Regions from separate parts of the Thalassotalea sediminis genome, predicted to be linked through region 1. Evidence: riboswitches for the same ligand, from Rfam matches in the RefSeq annotation. Region 1 holds a riboswitch; each other region holds the start of a gene.

Region 1 (4,752 bases):
GATTTCTTGTTGCCCTAAGAGAGACAATACCGTTTGTTTGTCTTTTGCTAGCTGGGTTCTTAGTCCTTCACCGATACTTTTTAGATCCGGTTCGACAAGTGCTTGATCATATAATGCTGAAATCTGAGGCTCTGATTTTAAATACACCATTTCAATCAGTGATAATCGCGCTCTGAAGTAACGCCAGTTTTCTAGCATAGTCTGAATTGTTTTCGCATCTTGTTCTGATACGTTAGACAACGCTTGTCCTAGGCCTAGCCAACTCGGTAATACCAACCTATTTTGACTCCACGCGAAAATCCATGGAATTGCTCTTAGTGATTCAATTCCGCCATCGACCTTTCTTTTGCTTGGGCGAGAGCCGAGTGGCAATGACGCAAGTTCTTGTTCAGGTGTTGCTTGACGGAAGTAGCGGACAAATGCAGGTTCTTTTTGTACATAATGGCGATATATATCGCAGCTTTCTTCAGCAAGTTTGTCCATGAGTTTACGCCAATCGTCACTGGGTGTTTTTGGCGGGGTAATGAGGCTATCGAGTATTGCACTTGCGTATAAGTGCAAACTTCTAACGGCTAAACTCGGTAAGCCAAATTTATAACGAATTGTTTCGCCTTGCTCTGTTACTCTTAGACCGCCGTCTAGCGTGCCTGGGGGTTGAGACGCAATTGCGGCATGTGCTGGTCCACCACCACGACCTATCGTGCCACCTCGACCATGAAATAATTTTAAAACCGTATCGTGGTTTTTAAACACGTTAACGAGCGCTTCTTGTGAATGATATTGCCCCCAAGCAGCAGCTAACACGCCGGCATCTTTGGCAGAGTCACTATAACCTATCATGACATAATGTTTGTTATCACATCGCTGTTTATAGGCGTCAATTGCAAGTAATTGATCCATCACTTTTGCGGCATTATTGAGATCGTCTAACGTTTCAAAGAGTGGTGCAATTGGCATCTGCCAGCTTACGTTTGCAGTCTTTAGAAACAGGTTAACGATAAGTACGTCACTGACATTACTTGCCATCGAAATAATATAAATGCCCATCACTTCTCTGGGTTGTTGTGCAATGAAAGCAAACGTGTCTAGTACTTCTTGTGTTTCTTGACTCCAAGCTCTATTTGGAACAAGCGGTCTAGGATTATTAATTTCTTTTAACAAGAACGCGATTTTTTCTTTTTCTGTCCATTGTAAATAATCGCCTAGTTCTAGTGCGTTTAGTATTTCAGCTAGTGCGCTATCATGTCGCTCACTATGCTGCCTTACGTCAAGCTTCACTAATGAAATGCCAAAACATTGTACTTTGCGCATTAAGTCAATGATATGAGAGTCAGCTATGCGCGTTAAACCGACCTCAAGTAAACTGTCTCGGCATTGTTTTAATGGTAAGTAAAGCTCATTTGCACTTGCGATTGTGCCATTTGTTTCGTTATTTTCTAATAAGCTAATTGTTTGCTTTAACTTTTCAATAACCGGTTTTAATACTTGTCGGTATGGGCCAATTTCATTCACATCATTTGCTGCTAAGTCGGCTGTCGCTTTACCCATTGATAGCTCTAAATAGAGTGTTTCAAAATCTTGTAAATACAGTTGCGCTGCCATTAAACGAGCTTGCATAATGGCTTGCTGGCTTAGGTTTGCAGTAACGAAAGGATTGCCGTCACGATCACCTGCCATCCAACTTGCCATCGTTAAGGGAACACAAGACTCAGGTAATGGTTTACCTATTATCTCTTGGCTAAAGGTGTCTAATTCGCGCACAAAGTCTGGTACAGCATGCCATAAGCTATCACTGATGGTGTTTAATCCCCAACGAGATTCATCAAGTGGAGAAGGGCGGTTATTACGAATTTCTTGCGTGTGCCAAGCTTGTTCAATCAGTTCATTGATACGGTCACCTAATTCATTATCATTACTGTCTAGCGCTTGTGCGATTTCATGATACTTATGAATGAAAGTACGTCGATTGACCTCAGTAGGGTGGGCGGTTAACACGAGTTCTATTTCTAATTGTGATATTGCTCGCTCAATTGCTTCTGCCGATTTGCCATCGAGCTTGTTTTTCAAATCATCTAATGGATGCGGTAAGTCTAGTTCAGCGAGACCTTTATCACTGGCAGTATATTGTTGTTCAGCAATATTCGCTAAATTTAGGAATTGGCTAAAAGCTCTAGCATGGACGGTTAGTTCATCGGCATCCAGATCTCTAAATTTCTTTTGAAGTGCCACTAATGCTTGGCTATCACCGTTGGTTGCCTCTTTAGAGAGGTGACGAATCGCTTCTATTTCGTCAACCCATTTAGCACCTTTATCATTAGCAATGGTTTGGCCTAACGCTTCACCTAGTTTTCTTACATTATTGGAAATAGTTTCTAGCATAAATGTACCTATATGTAATTTTATTACAACAAATGGTGTTTACTTACTCTACGAGAAAATGGGGTTAAATCCAATTAATATTTGGCTTTAATCATTTTTTTCTGAAATTCAATATAATTTAGTTGTACTAAAATGGTGTTAAATTACGTAAATTAAAGCGGTAGGGCTTTTAAGTAGCAATTTATTTGAGCTTTTGCATTTTATTGTAGTGCAGTAATGCGGTTTTTGAATACTTGTCGTGAGGTAATGTGTGTTTCATGTTTGTACTAAGTTGATATTAGAGATTAAAGCGTGTTAATAAAACAACACAAGCGTTGCGTAATTAACGCATTATTACTGGGAACATCGCACTTACAACATCAGTGCTACTGCATAAAGTTTAATAGATGAGGGCACGGCACGGTGGGCAACTCAAATGTAACGCTTGCTCCTTGTAGTTGCTCAAGAATAACATTATCAAAACTGAGTATTTCAATGTTATTGAGAAATGAGAAACTTTGATGGTCAACAGCATTGGCGATAAAGGCGACTTCTGTTACTAAAAACTCACTACTTTGTTGTGAGGGTATTGTTGCTTTATCTGCGAATAAGTCGGTGTAACCCTCTATGTAGAGTCTTTCTTGTTGGCTGTCGTCTGCAAAGAAATAGTTCCCAACCCCATCGTCAAAACCATTGCTAAAGTGCCATTGACTCAACATTAATGATTGTCATCAAACATAATTGCAGCTGCAAAACCACTGAAAGTGAAGGGGAAGTATTTTATAGACGGGTAGATACGCTTAAGTTATATAAAGTTTTGACTTATATGCGCTTTTAGTTTTATTATGGCTGTTAACAGTTTGTAAAAGGCAAGTATGGTGAAATCCATATACGCAAAGTTTCCGACCTAAGGTATATACTATGGTAGCGGGACTGCAGAGAATTGAACCTTCCCAATCCTTGTCTTTTTGTGAAAGTGACGCGTCTAGCGATAGCGATAATTTAAAAAGATCACAAGGATAAAGCCATGAGTAATTACTTCTATAAAGTAAGTAAACGCATAAGTTTTGCCATTATGCTCACTAGTAGCAGTATGGCGTTTGCTAATATTTATGACCTTCAAAACAATTTAGCGTCGTTTAGTCCTGACAATGCCCATTTTTCTCTACTAGGCTTTTCAAATAATAATGTTTTAGCGCACGAAAACTCAATGATTTCATTTCCTGTTGGTGAGCTTAATCAACGCGGTATGCAATTAGAAGTTATTAGTGACAATAACGCTGTTTCAGGTGTTCTGAGTCAAAACGAACTACTTGTGTATATAAATGAGGTTGATGAGGATATTGCGGTTACTGTTCGTGTAGTAAATGTGGCGAATGTAATGGAAACCTCCTTATCATTTACCATCAATGTTGTTAATAAACCAACATTGGCTATTGATAATTTTGGTACCACGCAGTTTGCATCGAATAACATTGCAGATGTTATTGTTGGTGATACTCAACGATTTCTCTCTGGGTTTTCAGGAGGAAGTTTTACGGGTAATTTTGGCCATAGTTTGGTTAAAGTTAGCAATGCACCGCTTGTTGATATGGGCGCATTTAAAAATAGTGCCCCAAATGTACACCAAACGAGTTTCGGTGTGCCAATTGGACAGTCAACCCCTATGTTTTATCAGACATCAAAAATTGCACCATCGTTTGCTTCAGTTAAAGCAATATCTACATCGTTTACTCAAACTCAAAATACATCTTTTGTGCCATCAGCGTTGATAGCACTTGGGCAAGAAAAAGCGAAAGAAATTGCTAAAAGATCAGCGGAACTTATTGTTAACAATAATGCTTCTAGTCCTCAACAAACGGAAGAAAGCCCTAGTATAGATCAACCAACAAAAAATGAGGTTGAGGTTGGTAACGACGAAAAGTCTCCTCAACAGGCGCAAGATGATCTGTTGGTGTTCAACCCTGTGAATAATGAGCAACCGGCGGCGGTAAAAATACCAGAGCCAAATTCGTTTGTTTTAATGTTACTTGCATTGATAACAGGTGTTTCTGTGTGGCGATTTAAAAAGCGCTCATAAAGATAACGCCTCAATCGATTAAGGTAAGTCGATTGAGGTGTTTGCTTTAAATTTGTAATACGTCCAACTTATCGCTTGCTTAAAAAGGAGAAGGGTGAGCTTTTAACCATGCGTTTATACGCAGTAACGTTTCTTCTGTTAAGGTAATGTTAAACGCGTCTATGTTTTCTTTTAATTGCGACATGCTCGTTGCACCTATGATGGTAGACGTTACCCCGTTTACTTGATCAATCCATGCTAATGCAAGTTGAGCCGGTGTTAATTGAATCGAGTTTGCTAAGTCACAAAATGCCGAAATAGCAGTTTCAACATTT
Region 2 (4,752 bases), 1.6 Mb from region 1:
TACCGCCTTATATTGTATTTAATGATGCAACCTTATCAGAGTTAGCGCGCTTTAAGCCTAAATCATCAGCTGAGATGCTAAATATATCAGGTATCGGACAAACTAAATTAGCGCGTTATGGCGAGCCCTTTTTAAGTCTCATTAAGGCGCACGATAACTAAGTATTCGGGTAAAAAAGCGCTCTTTTGAGCGCTTAAAAATAAGAATACTTATTTTAAACTCGCGTAATATGCCGCTAAGTTTTTCATATCTTCGTCTGTTAATGACATTGCTTGACCAGACATCATCGGATCTTTACGAGCACCTGATTTAAAATCTTTTAACTGCTTGTATAGGTATTGCTCTTTTTGCCCTTTTAAGTTTGGCCACATACTGTTTGTAGAAACGCCTTCTGCACCGTGACAAGCACCACAAACCATTGCTTTTGCTTTACCTTTGGCGATGTCGCCTGCGAATACCGGAGATGCCATCATCACAGTAGCAGCAACTGCTAGCGTAAATTTTTTCATGCCCATATCTCTCTTGTGTTTGATTAGAAAATTTAATTGCCTACCTCGATTATATGAAAAAAGATCAAAGCTGTCTCAGATTTTTTGTATTATATGCAACCGATTAACATTTCTTTGGGATAGATCAATTGTCTTGGTGTGTGGAAAAAATTAAATGGCAACAGCTTAATAACATTATTTGTATAGATAATGAAAAGTCGATAGATGCATTTAACAGTGATTGGTCACAAGAAGACGTGGCGCATTACTTCGAGTCACTACTCGAACGATATCGTGAAATTTCGTTGGATAATGTTCACCTTGGTGCTGACAGGGTCAGTTATGATGTAACTTGGCGACAGTCCCATTATTGGCTACATTTTGAATGTTATAGCCAGTCTATATGGTTTGAAGCGATAGACTTGATCTCGGAAGAAAATTTAAACGCTTTTTATCGATATTTAACTAACGGTCAATAATGGAAAAAATACTAGTAAGTGCATGCTTGATGGGTGAGTTGGTAAGGTATGATGGTGGTCATCAGAAACTTATCAATGAGGTAATAGAGCGCTGGCGTCATCAAGGTCGAATAATACAAGTTTGTCCTGAAGTTGCAGGCGGTTTGTCTATTCCTCGTTTACCAGCTGAGCGAGTAAATGGGTTGATTATAGACACCTCAGGTAAAAACGTTACCGATGCTTTTGTAAAAGGTGCTAATCAGACACTAGATATATGCAAAAAACATGGAATTAAATATGCGTTGTTAAAAGAATCTAGCCCATCCTGTGGTAGTAATACTATTTACGATGGTTCGTTTAATGGTACGAAAATACCTGGCCAAGGAGTTACTGCTGCATTGTTACAACAACATGGTATAGAAGTCTTTAGTGAACAAACATTGATGGCGCTAATTGCTAAAGTTGAATCGATGTCTGATTAGGTTGCGACGGTAATTTTGTTCGCAGTATGACGCTGCATGTCTGTGACTAAGTTTCGGGTGTAATTAATGACGGACTCTACATTTTGTGACAGGTTAAAATCGTTTACACCCAGTGAAATAGTCATGTGTGGTAATCTAACCCCTGACTTACTACTAACAAATCTTAATTTCTCTACACCCTGACGAATTTTTTCTGCTATCTCGCTTGCGATGCCTCGTTCGATCTCTGGCAATAAAATAAGAAACTCATCATGACCAGAACGCACAGGTAAGCCACTATCCCCTACATAAGTACCAATTTTATTTGCTATTTTAGACAGCAAAACATCACTAATTAATCCGCCGAATTTATCACTAACTGCAGATAGCTTATCAACATTTACAACTATCGCGGCAATTTGTTTGTTTGGATCTTCAAGCGTCCACTGTTCTAAATTCTTATTCAATGCTTTTCGATTGTACAATCCAGTCAATGGATCTAAGTAGACTTCTTTCTTAATTTCAGCCAGCTCAGACTTTAATGTTTGTGATTGTTTTTTTGATAATAAGAGTTGTTTAGCGAGTTGTTGCTGTTTTTGTCTAAAACTCTTTGAAGCATGTTCTATTTGTTGAACGGCATTGGTAATGGCTTTTTGATTATTAGACTTGAGATCAATAATATTATGGTCAAGTTTGCGAAGTAAAGTATCCGCACTGTGCATTGATTGTTGATTATTAGTAGCTAAATTATCAACTAGGTCATCAATATCGGTGATTATCTCTTCTCGAAAATTACTCTGACCGAGTATATATTGTTTATATAACTCTTGAATGAAATATTCGTCTAACTTTTTGCCGAGTGATAACTGCTGTTTAATTTGTCTATTTAGCTCAGGTGTTTTGCCAATGATATACTCATAACAGACTGAATAGTTTATCGGCGACGCTGGTAGGTGCCATAAGTTTAGTTGCTTAATGGTTAGCGTTGATTTTTGTTCAGCTTGTTTGATGGAATCATGGTATTTCAAAATCACCCATCCCCTAAATATTACTGCGAGTTATCTTTATTGTTATAACTTCATTCTCTAGTAATTTTTCACAAAGTGCTAGCGTTTATCGCAAATTATTGTAAATAAATTGCCTCATGACATTTATCTGATTTTAGCTATAACAAAATACTGGAAATAAAGGAGTGTTATCAGCGATAAAAGAGGACAAGGGAGCACGCAAAGTTAGTGCTAATAAAGAAACATATAGCTTAAGAAATGCCTAAAGTAGACAAGCCCCCACTATGTCTAAATTTGGTAGTTCCGCTGCCGTAGGTTTCCCCTTAGACCGGTAACTTTGCGTCTCTAGCTTTCGCTAGATTTGCCCTTATCGAGCTTTAGCTGCTCAATTGCCATTATAGACAGAGAATATAACTTGTAAACCATAAATATTATTTATATGGTAAACTTCATACGATATTTTTAATAACTCCTTGAAATAAAGGAAGATGAAAGCTCATCCGATGATCCGCACGCTATTTGTCTTTGCCATTATAATCAGTACCCTCAGCACAGGTTTAAACGCCGAAGAGCGTGCTAGCGTTGGTATTGTTGAAAATATTAACTGGGTTAACAAATTATACGATAGTGATAGTGAGTCGATACCATACAATGAAGTATTAACCTTGTCTCAGCGCGTGATTAAACAAAGACAGTTTTATAACAATAATACCTTGGCGAAAGTTTTCACGTTACTTGCCGATGCCGCCGCAAATACAGGTGATCTCGCGAAGTCGTTACAATTTGCACAAGATGGCGTGTCGCTGCTGAATGTAGATAAGCAGATAAACCTGAGGCTATTATTAAAAGTGGCGGCAGGTTATTACTACAAAGGTAAATTTAATAGCGCTAAAGAAGTCGCTGAGCGCGCGGTTGCTATATCGAAAAAGCACAATAATGTAGAGTGGTTAATCTATGCCATCAGCTACCGTGCAATGGCAAACGCATTGCTAGCTCAACATGACAGTGCATTAAATGATATAGAAAAGGTTGAACAGTTACTTGAACAACAACCTAGCCTATCCGATAGAATTGCTTTGATTAACTTACTGGCAAGTGCGCATTATTATTTAGGTGATAATAACACGGCAATTTCTTTGTATAATAAAGTGCTAAAGCTTCGCTTTGAATCAAAAAGAGTGGTAAATATTGATCAGACGTATTACCACTTAGCCCGTTCTTATTTGGCATTAGGTCTGTTAGATGACGCTTATAATGCTTTTTGGGAAGCACTTAGCTTTGCGAAAAAAAGAAATGCACCCATTCGTGTTGCATATGCCCAATCTGGTCTTGGTAAAACGCATTATTTACAACACGAATATCAACAGGCGTTGGCATTATTTAATAAAGCTGAAAAAGGGTTTCAAGGTTATAATTTAACGCAGCCTTATTTAGCGGTTTTAGTCGACCTTGCTAAAGTTCACCAACAGCTTAATAATAAAGCGCTGCAGTATCGTTATATTAAGCAAGCAGAACGGATTTCTGTGACTACTGAGTTAACAGAAGTGCAAAATGAATTGCATTTGATGGCTGCTCACATGTATCGAGATTTAGGGCAGTTAGATAAAGCATTAGCGTCATACTTTAAGTATACGGAAAAAGAAAAGCTTTTCGATCGTAATCATCGTCACCAGACAAACTTAAATCAACCGAATAATGCGACTAGTCAAAAACGTCGAGATTTTTCACTTCAATTTGCCAATCAATCTACGTTGACTCAAGAATATCAAGTAAAATACCAACAACAACGGCAGTTGATCAGTGTATTAATTGTGTCTATTGTCCTGTTGTTTTTACTATGTCTTTGGTTAGGGTTTAAATTACGAAAAATCAAACTTAAACACCTATACGATGAAGTTGAAAAACCGATTGATTACATTGCAGGACCGAGTTATAGCAAAAAATTGTATCAATACCATTATAAAATGGCGCGACGTTTCGAGTACCCGTTAGCAGTCGGTTATTTTACCATTGATAATTGGAATGAGCTTACTTTCCTATTTAATAAAAAAGTTGTTGCGGAAGTTGTATCTGCGCTTGCCATACTTATTAATGACATTAAGGAAGAGTTTGTAAAAGTGGGGGTGATAAATGAAGGCGAATATTTGTTTTTAGCTCCACATCAACGCCCAGAAGACCTTCAACGTAATTTAGATAAACTTGCAAAAGCAGTAAAACAGCAACTTTTTGCAAACTTGGGTGAGTTTTCGTTAAAAGTTAGGTACGATTGTCAGTCGCCAAGTGTACAGGATATTGATCCTTACATCTTTTTATCTCGAATTAGTGATTCGACCGCCCC
Region 3 (4,752 bases), 520 kb from region 1:
TAAAGGACTATGAGCGCTAGTGATCACTATAGATTCATCTTTAACTTTTTCAGGTAATTGCCGCCGGTCGGTTAAGGTTAAAATATCGTGCTGTAACGATTGTAAAACGCTTGGTTTGGAGGAATTACCGCCAACATCGGTTTCAAAAGCATCAATACTTACTGTACTGTATTGTTGTAATAATGATAAAAATTCTCGGCCTTGTTGCCCCAAATTTGCAAGCAAAGGGTTTCCCACTGATTCGTTTAACTGATCTAAATTTTCAGTCCACCTATCAAGTTGGCGCATTGCCTGTTTTTCGCTAATTATATCACCCCAGTAATCAAAACAGGGATTCAGGTGGTAAAAATGAACTTGCGTATAATTGCTTACTTGTTCTAAAAACGACAGCCAAATAGGTGCCATTGCATTAATACCAAAAAAACTGATTCTTTTAGGTAATACATGTGATTTTTCAGCAAGCTGCCCTATTGCGTTTTCGACTAAAGCAATTGGGTCATAGGATTGTTCACGCGTCAATATTGCCCAAAGCTTTCGTTGCCAGCATTCTTCTTTGTGTAATGCTTCTTGGTTATCAAACGCTTGTGGCCTCTGGTTAACTTGCCATTGCGATAGCCAATCAGGTCTGTAAATTAAATATTGTTCAAACAAATCAGCGAGTTGGCAGGCCAGTTGATATCGTTTTAAATTATCAACCTTGTCACTGTTATTCCGCCAATATTGTGTAACTTCTAGAAAGTCTTGATCATCCGTTATTTCGTTGTCGTCTAGTAACTGATAGATGCGCCAACTTAACGCTTCACGGGTAAATGGATCCTGTTCAATCATATGCTTTGGTAAAACCAACGAACGCATTAATTTCCATAAAAATTGGGCGGGTAATGCATATTCATGATTGAAGCTAATGCCAGATAAGTCTGCCAAAGACATATTTAACCAATGCTGCATACCGGCATTTTGCACGATATATACATCTTTTGAAAAAATAGGAAGTGGAGATATTTCTTGTATTCTATTGGCCAATGCCAATAAATTTTCCGTCTTATTAGCAGGATAAAGGTATATCAAAGGGCATCCATTTAATCGTATTCTTTACAGAGAATTTAATCATATCGCTTCAAGAAACACTAGCAACGATTAACTGAATGCCCGATAAATATACTTGTTACCGTAAGTATTAACGTATGTCGTTCATAAGTATATGAGTAATAAACTTAATTTTTAGCAATTTATCGAATGAAATCTAAGTGTTTTTGATAAAAATCACCAACAATTGGTAATGCCGTGCGTTGCCCTATTAAGGCATGAAAAAGACCAACACACCATAACACCGCGACGCCCAAACATAATAACCATCCGACAAAAGGAACTAACGCTAATAATGCCCCAGTTAAGGTTAAGCCTAAAGAGTCACGTAGATGGAACTTAGCTAAGGCAGAACGATTATTACCATAAATAAAAGCGGCAATGACCCAGCCGATAATGGTTATATAAGATAATACTGACACAAGCTTAACCATGTCATACTTTAATCGACTATACGCTCGAAAATACATAACGTTACCTCTCATCGTCATCACAAAGTTAAACAAGATTCCTCGTTTAAACTTAATTCCCTTTATCAATAACCATAGAGAAAAATTGAGAATGCTTCAAACAACAACATGTAAATTGATTGTTAAAGTGATGTAAGTAATCAGGTAAGTACATTATTTTAAAGTTGATCTACGTAGGGTAAATAATTTAGATCGAATACTTATAGCAATAGGATGTTTTATAGCTAAATAATTTTTAAGCGTTGACGAAGAAAATTTACTCGTACAAAACAAAAAACGGGCGCCATTTAGCGCCCGCTTTATTAAAATCTTTTGTAATCTAATGATTAACCGTTTACACGCTCATTAGCAGCAGCTTTAAGACCAGTATTTGTAATACTTGCAAGGTTTGCTGATACAACTTTTTTTGATAATTTACCAATCATCATTGTGCCTGTTTCTGTAGCATTAGCTGTCGCAGCAAATTGTAATAAGTTTTTACCGTTACATTGAACAGTGTCAAATACGTTACGAATTTTAATACGATTTGATTTTAAGTATCTACGTAAGTCTGATTTAGCATCCGCAGCAACAAATTCGCATAAGTTTTGCGCAACAACGTTTGCTTTGGCTTGTGGTGCAACAAATAATGTAGCTAATGATAAAGAAGCAACGATTAGTAAGTTTTTCATGATTACCCTTTCTAAAGTATGTTAATAACTTTTAAGAAACCACAAGCATGAAAAGCTTTTGTAACACTTAGGTAGCCCCACTGTCATAGATAAATCCGTAGACTGGTGGCTTTGCGTAATACCCTTTCAAGTACCTTGCCGTTTCTAGTTGCGCGCATTGTATAGATATCAAACAAAATTACAAGTAAAACTTTGTTTCTTTTATGTTTCAATAATTCAATCTATCAACTCAACAGACAAATCGTTAAAATAGATCTTCATGATAAATACTCACCGGATATATAATGACTATAGAAATAGAAGTATCATCGCAACCCATCGAATTATACAAATTACTTAAAATTGCAAACTTAGTTAGCGGTGGTGGTGAAGCTAAAATAGTTATAATGGAAGGTTATGTTCAGCTTAACGGCGAAGTAGTAGTTCAGAAACGTAAAAAAGTTTATCATGAAGATATTGTCAGCTTTAATGGTGAAAATATCTTGTTGATCTGTCACCAAGCTCCAAAGATTCCCGAAAAACGAATAAAAAAAACCAAACAATTGCCTAAAGAAAAAAGCTCTGCACCTAGGCAAGTTAAAGGTGGTAGAAAGAAAATTAACTTCTAGCGTTGAAACTTTAACGACAAAAACACGTTTAATATTTAACTGATTAGAAAGATCACGTCTCAATATCTATACTCTTAAACATGAGTACTATAAATAACTTATGTCAATATAACGATCCGGAAGGTTACAAATGCAAAGCGCAGGCTGAACCTTCTGGGTATTGTTTTTGGCATGATAAAACAATAGATAAAACGCATGACAATATCCAAGACAAGTTAACGCAATATGTTCGTTCAGGAGGGTTGACGAGAGGTATTTGTTTGAAAGAAGCAAACTTAACAGGTATTGATTTAGTCAATCATCATCAAAAAGTTGGTTACGACTTTTCATATACAGATTTTTATCGCGCCAATTTATCGGGTGCACACTTATTTAACATCAATTTATCAAACGCCAGTTTAATGAAAGCTGACCTAAGCGACGCTAAATTAAATTGTGGCAACTTAACACGTTGCAACTTGCTTGGCGTTAAATGGAAAGGCTGTAAAATCGAAAATATCAATTTCGGTAAAAAACTGATGCAAGAAATTAATGCCAAGCAAGCACTAAAGGCCAATAAGCCATTGCTTGCGTTAGATTACTTTCAACAAGCAGAAGAAATATACCGGGATTTACGAAAACATGCCGAGCAAGAAGGTTTATTTAGCATTGGTGGTACACTAATCCAAAAAGAGCTCACCATGCGACGCTATCAAATGCCTAAGTATTCTTTTAAACGGATAGGTTCTAAAATAGTTGATTTGTTTTGTGGCTATGGCGAAGATCCGTTAAGAATAGTAGGTTTATCATTGATAATAATTTTTATTTGTGCACTTTGTTATACTTTCACTGGCTTAAATTTTCGCGGTGAAGTGCTTACCTTTGATGCAAGTAAAACAGCTATCGAAAACTTCTCTTTTTTTATCTCTTGTTTATATTATTCTGTTGTCACCTTCACAACACTGGGTTACGGTGATTTTACACCTGTAGGAATTTCAAGAGCGATTGCCGCAATTCAAGCTTTTACAGGCAGTTTTACAATCGCTTTATTCGTGGTTGTATTTGTAAAGAAAATGACGCGATAGAAAAAAACGAATCGCCAACCTTATTTAGTGCAATTTTCTCTTTTGCACATTCAGCGCCCCTGCTAGAATAGGGACATTAATCTATTCATGACAGAAACGGAAACACACATCCATGCGTACAAGCCAATATTTACTTTCAACATTGAAAGAAACGCCAGCGCACGCTGAAGTAATTAGCCATCAATTAATGTTACGTGCAGGTCTAGTACGTAATATTGCCTCTGGACTGTACACCTGGTTACCGACAGGTTTACGTGTTTTAAGAAAAGTTGAAAACATTGTTCGTGAAGAAATGGAAAAAGCCGGTGCTATCGAAACACTAATGCCAATGGTTCAACCGGCTGATTTATGGCAAGAATCTGGTCGCTGGGAAGATTACGGCCCTGAATTACTTCGACTACATGACCGTCATGAGCGCCCTTTTGTTTTAGGACCAACGCATGAAGAAGTTATTACAGCGATCGTGCGAAACGAAGTGAACAGTTATAAACAATTACCACTGAATGTTTTTCAAATTCAAACGAAATTTCGTGATGAGATACGTCCACGTTTTGGTGTTATGCGTGGTCGCGAATTCCTAATGAAAGACGCCTATTCATTTCACATTACTGAAGAGTGTTTGAAGAAAACTTATCAAACAATGTTTGAAGCATATTGCAAAATATTTGAGCGTTTAGGCTTAGATTTCCGCCCTGTTGTAGCAGATAATGGTTCCATTGGTGGTGAAGGATCTCATGAATTTCATGTACTCGCAGAATCAGGTGAAGACGACATAGTCTTTTCTGATAGCAGTGATTACGCCGCAAATATTGAAAAAGCAGAAGCCTTAGCACCAAGCGGTGAACGACCAGAA
Region 4 (4,752 bases), 690 kb from region 1:
TACAATACTTGACTCGGAGTCATTTGTTATGCCAATTGCTCTAAGTAATAGCCGTATAGCCAACGGTAAATTGTGATAGTACTCAACAGCAATGGCATTAAAGTCATGGCTAGGGTTAATCACAAGAGTTTCAATTGGCTTTAACCCCTCTTGTGAGTTTTTATCTTTATCTGATATTAACGATAATGTTTTATTAACGCGCTTAAGGCGTTCTAAATCACTTTGTAAAGTATCAGAAAATATACCATCAAGTAGGTGACCCGCAATTGTTGCACTTGTTGGCGGGTGAGGATTATTCTCTGTTTGATGTAAAGGCTCTGAAGGTTGTTCAACGCCGATAATAAAAAGTTTCTCTCCCCCTAAATGAATAGCAGGGCTTAATGGAGATAACTGGTGTATAGAGCCATCACCATAATGCTCTTTACCTAATTTTACCGATGGAAATACTAACGGTATTGCCGCAGATGCAAGCAAATGGTCGCTATTTATTTGGCAAGGCAATCCTTTTCTTTTCTCTCTAAACCAAGGTGAAATTGTTGCGTTTGATTGATAAAAGCTAATCGAATCACCACTGCTATAACTGGATGCAGTGACTGACAACGCGCTTAAATGCCCCTTTAACAAATTGTTGTCAATTCTATTAAAATCAACGACTTCGTTTAATAACTCTCGTAATGGTGCGTTATTTAATAAACTACGTGCTCTTTTATTGGCATAATCTGCTTGAAAGCTTGCAAGCGCACCTCGCGTGATATGGCTGAATACGCGAGCAGGATCACTGTGATAAATTCTGCTTGTGGTTAGATTTTTCCATATCCATTCAAGTTTCTTCACCCCAAGTTGAAAGCATGAGGCGTAACAAGCTAAACCTGTCGAATTAATTGCGCCTGCCGACGTACCACAAATGATTGAAAAGGGCGTCGGGTAATGTCTTGGTGAAAATTTGGAAACAGCCGATAATACACCGACTTGATATGCTGCTCTTGCACCACCACCTGTTAACACTAAAGCTGTTTTTTGATGTTGGCGTGATCGATATGTCACTGGTTAATCACGTATACTTAATAGTTAATTAGCTTAAAGTTTATCGCTTATTAATAAGATTTCCAAATGAAATTAGCGAGGATATCGCTAATTCGCAGATAAAAAAAAGCCAGCATAAGCTGGCTTTTTTAAATCGACAGAAGAATTATTAACTAGTAAAGCTATTTACTAAACAAATAACGCCTACTAAAAAATAATTTTTAGCTGCTAACGCGTTCGTTAGCTGCATCTATCAATGGTTGCGATCCATTCTGGATATTTGCAAGATTATCTGAAACAACTTTCTTTGGTAGCTTACTTACTATCATTGAACCTGTTTCAACTGAACCTCGATCTGAAGCAAATACCAGCAAGTTTTTACCATTACACTGAATACCATCAAAAACTCTACGGATTTTAATTTTATTCGTTCTTAAAAATGAGCGCATACGTTTCTTATCGTCTGCTGCTACATATTCACATAAGCTCTGAGCTATGTTTGATGCTTCTGCTTTCGGAGCAGAAACGATAGACGTCATTGTTAACGCTGTAATAGTAGAAACTAGTAATAATTTTTTCATTTTAATAACCTTTAATTCATGAATGAGTTTATTAAAAGAAAAAACCACAGGACGTACCTAATTGAACTCGGTAACTCCGCTGTCATAGATAAGATAACTTACCCTTAGACCGGTGGTTTTGCGTAACATGTTTTCGCATGTTTTGCCTTTTCTTTGTCAATTTTAGTATTACGAATTTGAAAGATAAAATCAAGTCTTGTGAAAATTATGTAAATCTTAGTGTGTCAATAGTATTTATAATAATATAAATTACAATGAGTTAGCGTTAAAAACCTCGTGAAAGGGGATGCGGATTATTACATAAGCGTACAAAATATTATGACAAAGGAGCACTAAGGCTCCTTTTAATATTCTGATTTGTTATAGGTTTATTCTTTTTGGTTATTTAAATGTCATTTCTGGTACGTGCTCCGGTATAATAAGTTCACCTGCCGTTAATGACTTAATTTCTTCGACTGATACACCCGGTGCGCGTTCAATTAGATGAAATTTATTATCTTTAATTTCAATGAAAGCTAAATCAGTTAATACTTTATTGATACAGCCTTTACCGGTAAGTGGTAGTGTACATTGTGGGAGTAATTTTGATTCGCCATGTTTAGATGCGTGTGTCATGGTGACGATTATATTATCAGCACCTGCAACTAAATCCATAGCTCCCCCCATCCCTTTTATTAATTTACCTGGGATCATGTAAGAAGCAATATTTCCTTGAACATCAACTTCAAAAGCACCGAGTACAGTCAAATCAACATGACCACCACGGATCATGGCAAATGATTCTGCGGAATCAAAAATAGAGGCGCCTTTTGCTGTGGTTACCGTTTGCTTACCTGCATTGATAAGGTCTGCATCAATTTCTTCTTCCGTTGGAAATTGTCCCATACCCAGTAACCCATTTTCAGACTGCAACATTACTTCCATACCTGTTGGTACGTAATTAGCAACTAAAGTAGGAATACCAATGCCAAGGTTTACGTAGTAACCATCTTGTAATTCTTGTGCTACGCGTTGCGCAATTTGTTCTCTTGATAAAGCCATGTTAACTCCTTATGCGCTTCTCGTTGTGCGTTGTTCTATACGTTTTTCGAACGTGCCTTTGATAAGACGATTTACGTATATACCTGGTGTGTGGATTTCATCGGGTGCTAATTCACCAGGCTCTACAATTTCTTCAACTTCAACAACGGTTATTTTACCTGCTGTTGCTGCCATAGGATTAAAGTTACGTGCTGTTTTTCTAAAGATAAGGTTGCCATATCTGTCTGCTTTCCATGCTTTTACAATGGCAAAATCACCCGTGATCGCTTTTTCAAGAATATAATGTCGTCCGTCAAATTCGCGCTCTTCCTTACCTTCAGCAACAGGGGTACCGTAACCCGTTGCTGTGTAGAATGCTGGAATTCCAGCACCACCAGCACGCATTTTTTCTGCAAGTGTACCTTGAGGCGTTAACTCTACTTCCAATTCACCACTCATCATTTGACGCTCAAACTCGGCGTTTTCACCAACATATGAAGCAATAATTTTTTTAATTTGGCGGTTGGGTAATAAGACGCCTAAACCAAAGTCATCGACACCGCAATTATTGGAAACCACGGTTAAACCAGTTGTGCCTTTGCGTTGAATTTCGGCAATAAGGTTTTCCGGAATACCACATAGGCCAAAGCCACCCGCGATAACTGTCATGTTGTTTGTTAATCCAGCTAACGCTTCTTCATAGCTTGACACCACTTTGTCAAAACCTGCCATGATTTACTCCTTGATAAAAGTAAGAGCACCAATACGTTTAGTTACTCTCAAATTAAATTTCAATTGTTGTTGATATTATTTATTCGCATTTTGCTCTAAGCGCATTGGATACCTTAGAAACAGGCTGCTTACCAAGCTTGTCACTAATAAACCAGCCTGCTTTGAGCAACTTGTTCAAGTCAATGCCTGTTTCAATAGCTAAACCATTTAGCATGTATACAACATCTTCTGTTGCCACATTGCCTGAAGCGCCTTTAGCATAAGGACATCCACCTAAACCGGCAACGGCTGAGTCAATAACACTGATACCATGTTGTAATGCCGCGTAAATATTCGTTAACGCTTGGCCATAGGTATCATGGAAGTGCACAGCGAGGTATTGTATGGGTACTCGGGCGCTTACTGCCTGTAACATTTTATTGACAGAGGCTACTGTGCCCACGCCGATTGTATCGCCAAGTGAAATTTCATAGCATCCCATTTGGTAGAGCTTCTCGGCAACATTTGCAACTGTATTTGGTGAAATCTCACCATCATATGGGCAGCCTACTACGCAGGAAACATAACCTCTTACGGGAATATTATGTTCTTTGGCGGCATTAATAACGGGTTCAAATCTCGCTAAACTTTCATCGATTGAACAATTAATGTTTTTTTGGCTAAATGCTTCAGATGCCGCACCAAAAATAGCAACTTCGGTTACACCTGCAGCGAGCGCTGATTCAAAGCCTTTTAAATTGGGGGTTAAAGCAGCATAGGTAACACTAGTATTACGTTGAATCCCTGCCATGACTTCCGCAGATGTTGCCATTTGTGGCACCCATTTTGGGGATACAAAGCTAGCGGCTTCAATGTAACTGAGTCCAGTTTCGCTTAAAAGGTTTATCAGGTGAATTTTATCATTTACGTCAATGGAAGTTTTCTCGTTTTGTAGGCCATCTCTAGGGCCTACTTCAACAATCTTAACCTTACTTGGCATTGCCATTATGATAACTCCTTTGGTGTAAATGCGAGTAACTCTGCACCACCATCGACCATTTCACCTGATTGATAAAAGATAGTATCAATAGTGCCATCAGTTGGCGCTTTGATTGTGTGCTCCATTTTCATCGCTTCCATGATCATTAAAGGCTGGTCTTTTGATACCGTATCGCCAGCAGAGACAAGTACACTTACCATCGTACCGTTCATTGGTGCCGTTAAACCATTTGTTTGGTCTTCAGTATTATTCAAGCCGCAATCAGGACGAATATAAGTGAAATTAAACACACCGTTAGCTCTAAAGAGGCTGATATTGTCATTTTCTCGACTGATTGTTGCTTGGCTTCTGTAGCCATCAATACTTGTGTATAGCTCGTCACCATCAATCCAACCTTGGCAGTCTAGTGCGCGTTCT

What was found. A riboswitch is a leader RNA that binds a small molecule or an ion and turns the genes downstream of it on or off. The one in region 1 is predicted to bind cyclic di-GMP.
Region 2: another riboswitch for cyclic di-GMP. It lies ahead of QUE09_RS17140 (GGDEF domain-containing protein); the one in region 1 lies ahead of QUE09_RS06770 (hypothetical protein).
Region 3: another riboswitch for cyclic di-GMP. It lies ahead of QUE09_RS09315 (DUF3718 domain-containing protein); the one in region 1 lies ahead of QUE09_RS06770 (hypothetical protein).
Region 4: another riboswitch for cyclic di-GMP. It lies ahead of QUE09_RS10080 (DUF3718 domain-containing protein); the one in region 1 lies ahead of QUE09_RS06770 (hypothetical protein).

What each region holds. Positions count from the first base shown of each region.
Region 1 is NZ_AP027361.1:1,500,678-1,505,429, forward strand. Features, by position in the region: gene ppc (phosphoenolpyruvate carboxylase) at 1-2,379, opposite strand, end outside; gene QUE09_RS06765 (hypothetical protein) at 2,745-3,077, opposite strand; cyclic di-GMP riboswitch class I at 3,217-3,299, shown strand; gene QUE09_RS06770 (hypothetical protein) at 3,386-4,438, shown strand; gene QUE09_RS06775 (aldo/keto reductase) at 4,518-4,752, opposite strand, start outside.
Region 2 is NZ_AP027361.1:3,806,569-3,811,320, reverse strand. Features, by position in the region: gene recQ (DNA helicase RecQ) at 1-161, shown strand, start outside; gene QUE09_RS17155 (c-type cytochrome) at 210-509, opposite strand; gene QUE09_RS17150 (DUF3630 family protein) at 650-967, shown strand; gene QUE09_RS17145 (2-thiouracil desulfurase family protein) at 967-1,428, shown strand; gene QUE09_RS17140 (GGDEF domain-containing protein) at 1,425-2,435, opposite strand; cyclic di-GMP riboswitch class I at 2,708-2,790, opposite strand; gene QUE09_RS17135 (tetratricopeptide repeat protein) at 2,903-4,752, shown strand, end outside.
Region 3 is NZ_AP027361.1:2,024,487-2,029,238, forward strand. Features, by position in the region: gene recC (exodeoxyribonuclease V subunit gamma) at 1-1,068, opposite strand, end outside; gene QUE09_RS09310 (hypothetical protein) at 1,230-1,556, opposite strand; gene QUE09_RS09315 (DUF3718 domain-containing protein) at 1,883-2,227, opposite strand; cyclic di-GMP riboswitch class I at 2,295-2,377, opposite strand; gene QUE09_RS09320 (RNA-binding S4 domain-containing protein) at 2,512-2,835, shown strand; gene QUE09_RS09325 (ion channel) at 2,916-3,899, shown strand; gene QUE09_RS09330 (proline--tRNA ligase) at 4,012-4,752, shown strand, end outside.
Region 4 is NZ_AP027361.1:2,195,334-2,200,085, reverse strand. Features, by position in the region: gene QUE09_RS10085 (patatin-like phospholipase family protein) at 1-1,044, opposite strand, end outside; gene QUE09_RS10080 (DUF3718 domain-containing protein) at 1,245-1,604, opposite strand; cyclic di-GMP riboswitch class I at 1,671-1,761, opposite strand; gene QUE09_RS10075 (CoA transferase subunit B) at 1,986-2,645, opposite strand; gene QUE09_RS10070 (CoA transferase subunit A) at 2,655-3,356, opposite strand; gene QUE09_RS10065 (hydroxymethylglutaryl-CoA lyase) at 3,436-4,341, opposite strand; gene QUE09_RS10060 (acetyl/propionyl/methylcrotonyl-CoA carboxylase subunit alpha) at 4,341-4,752, opposite strand, start outside.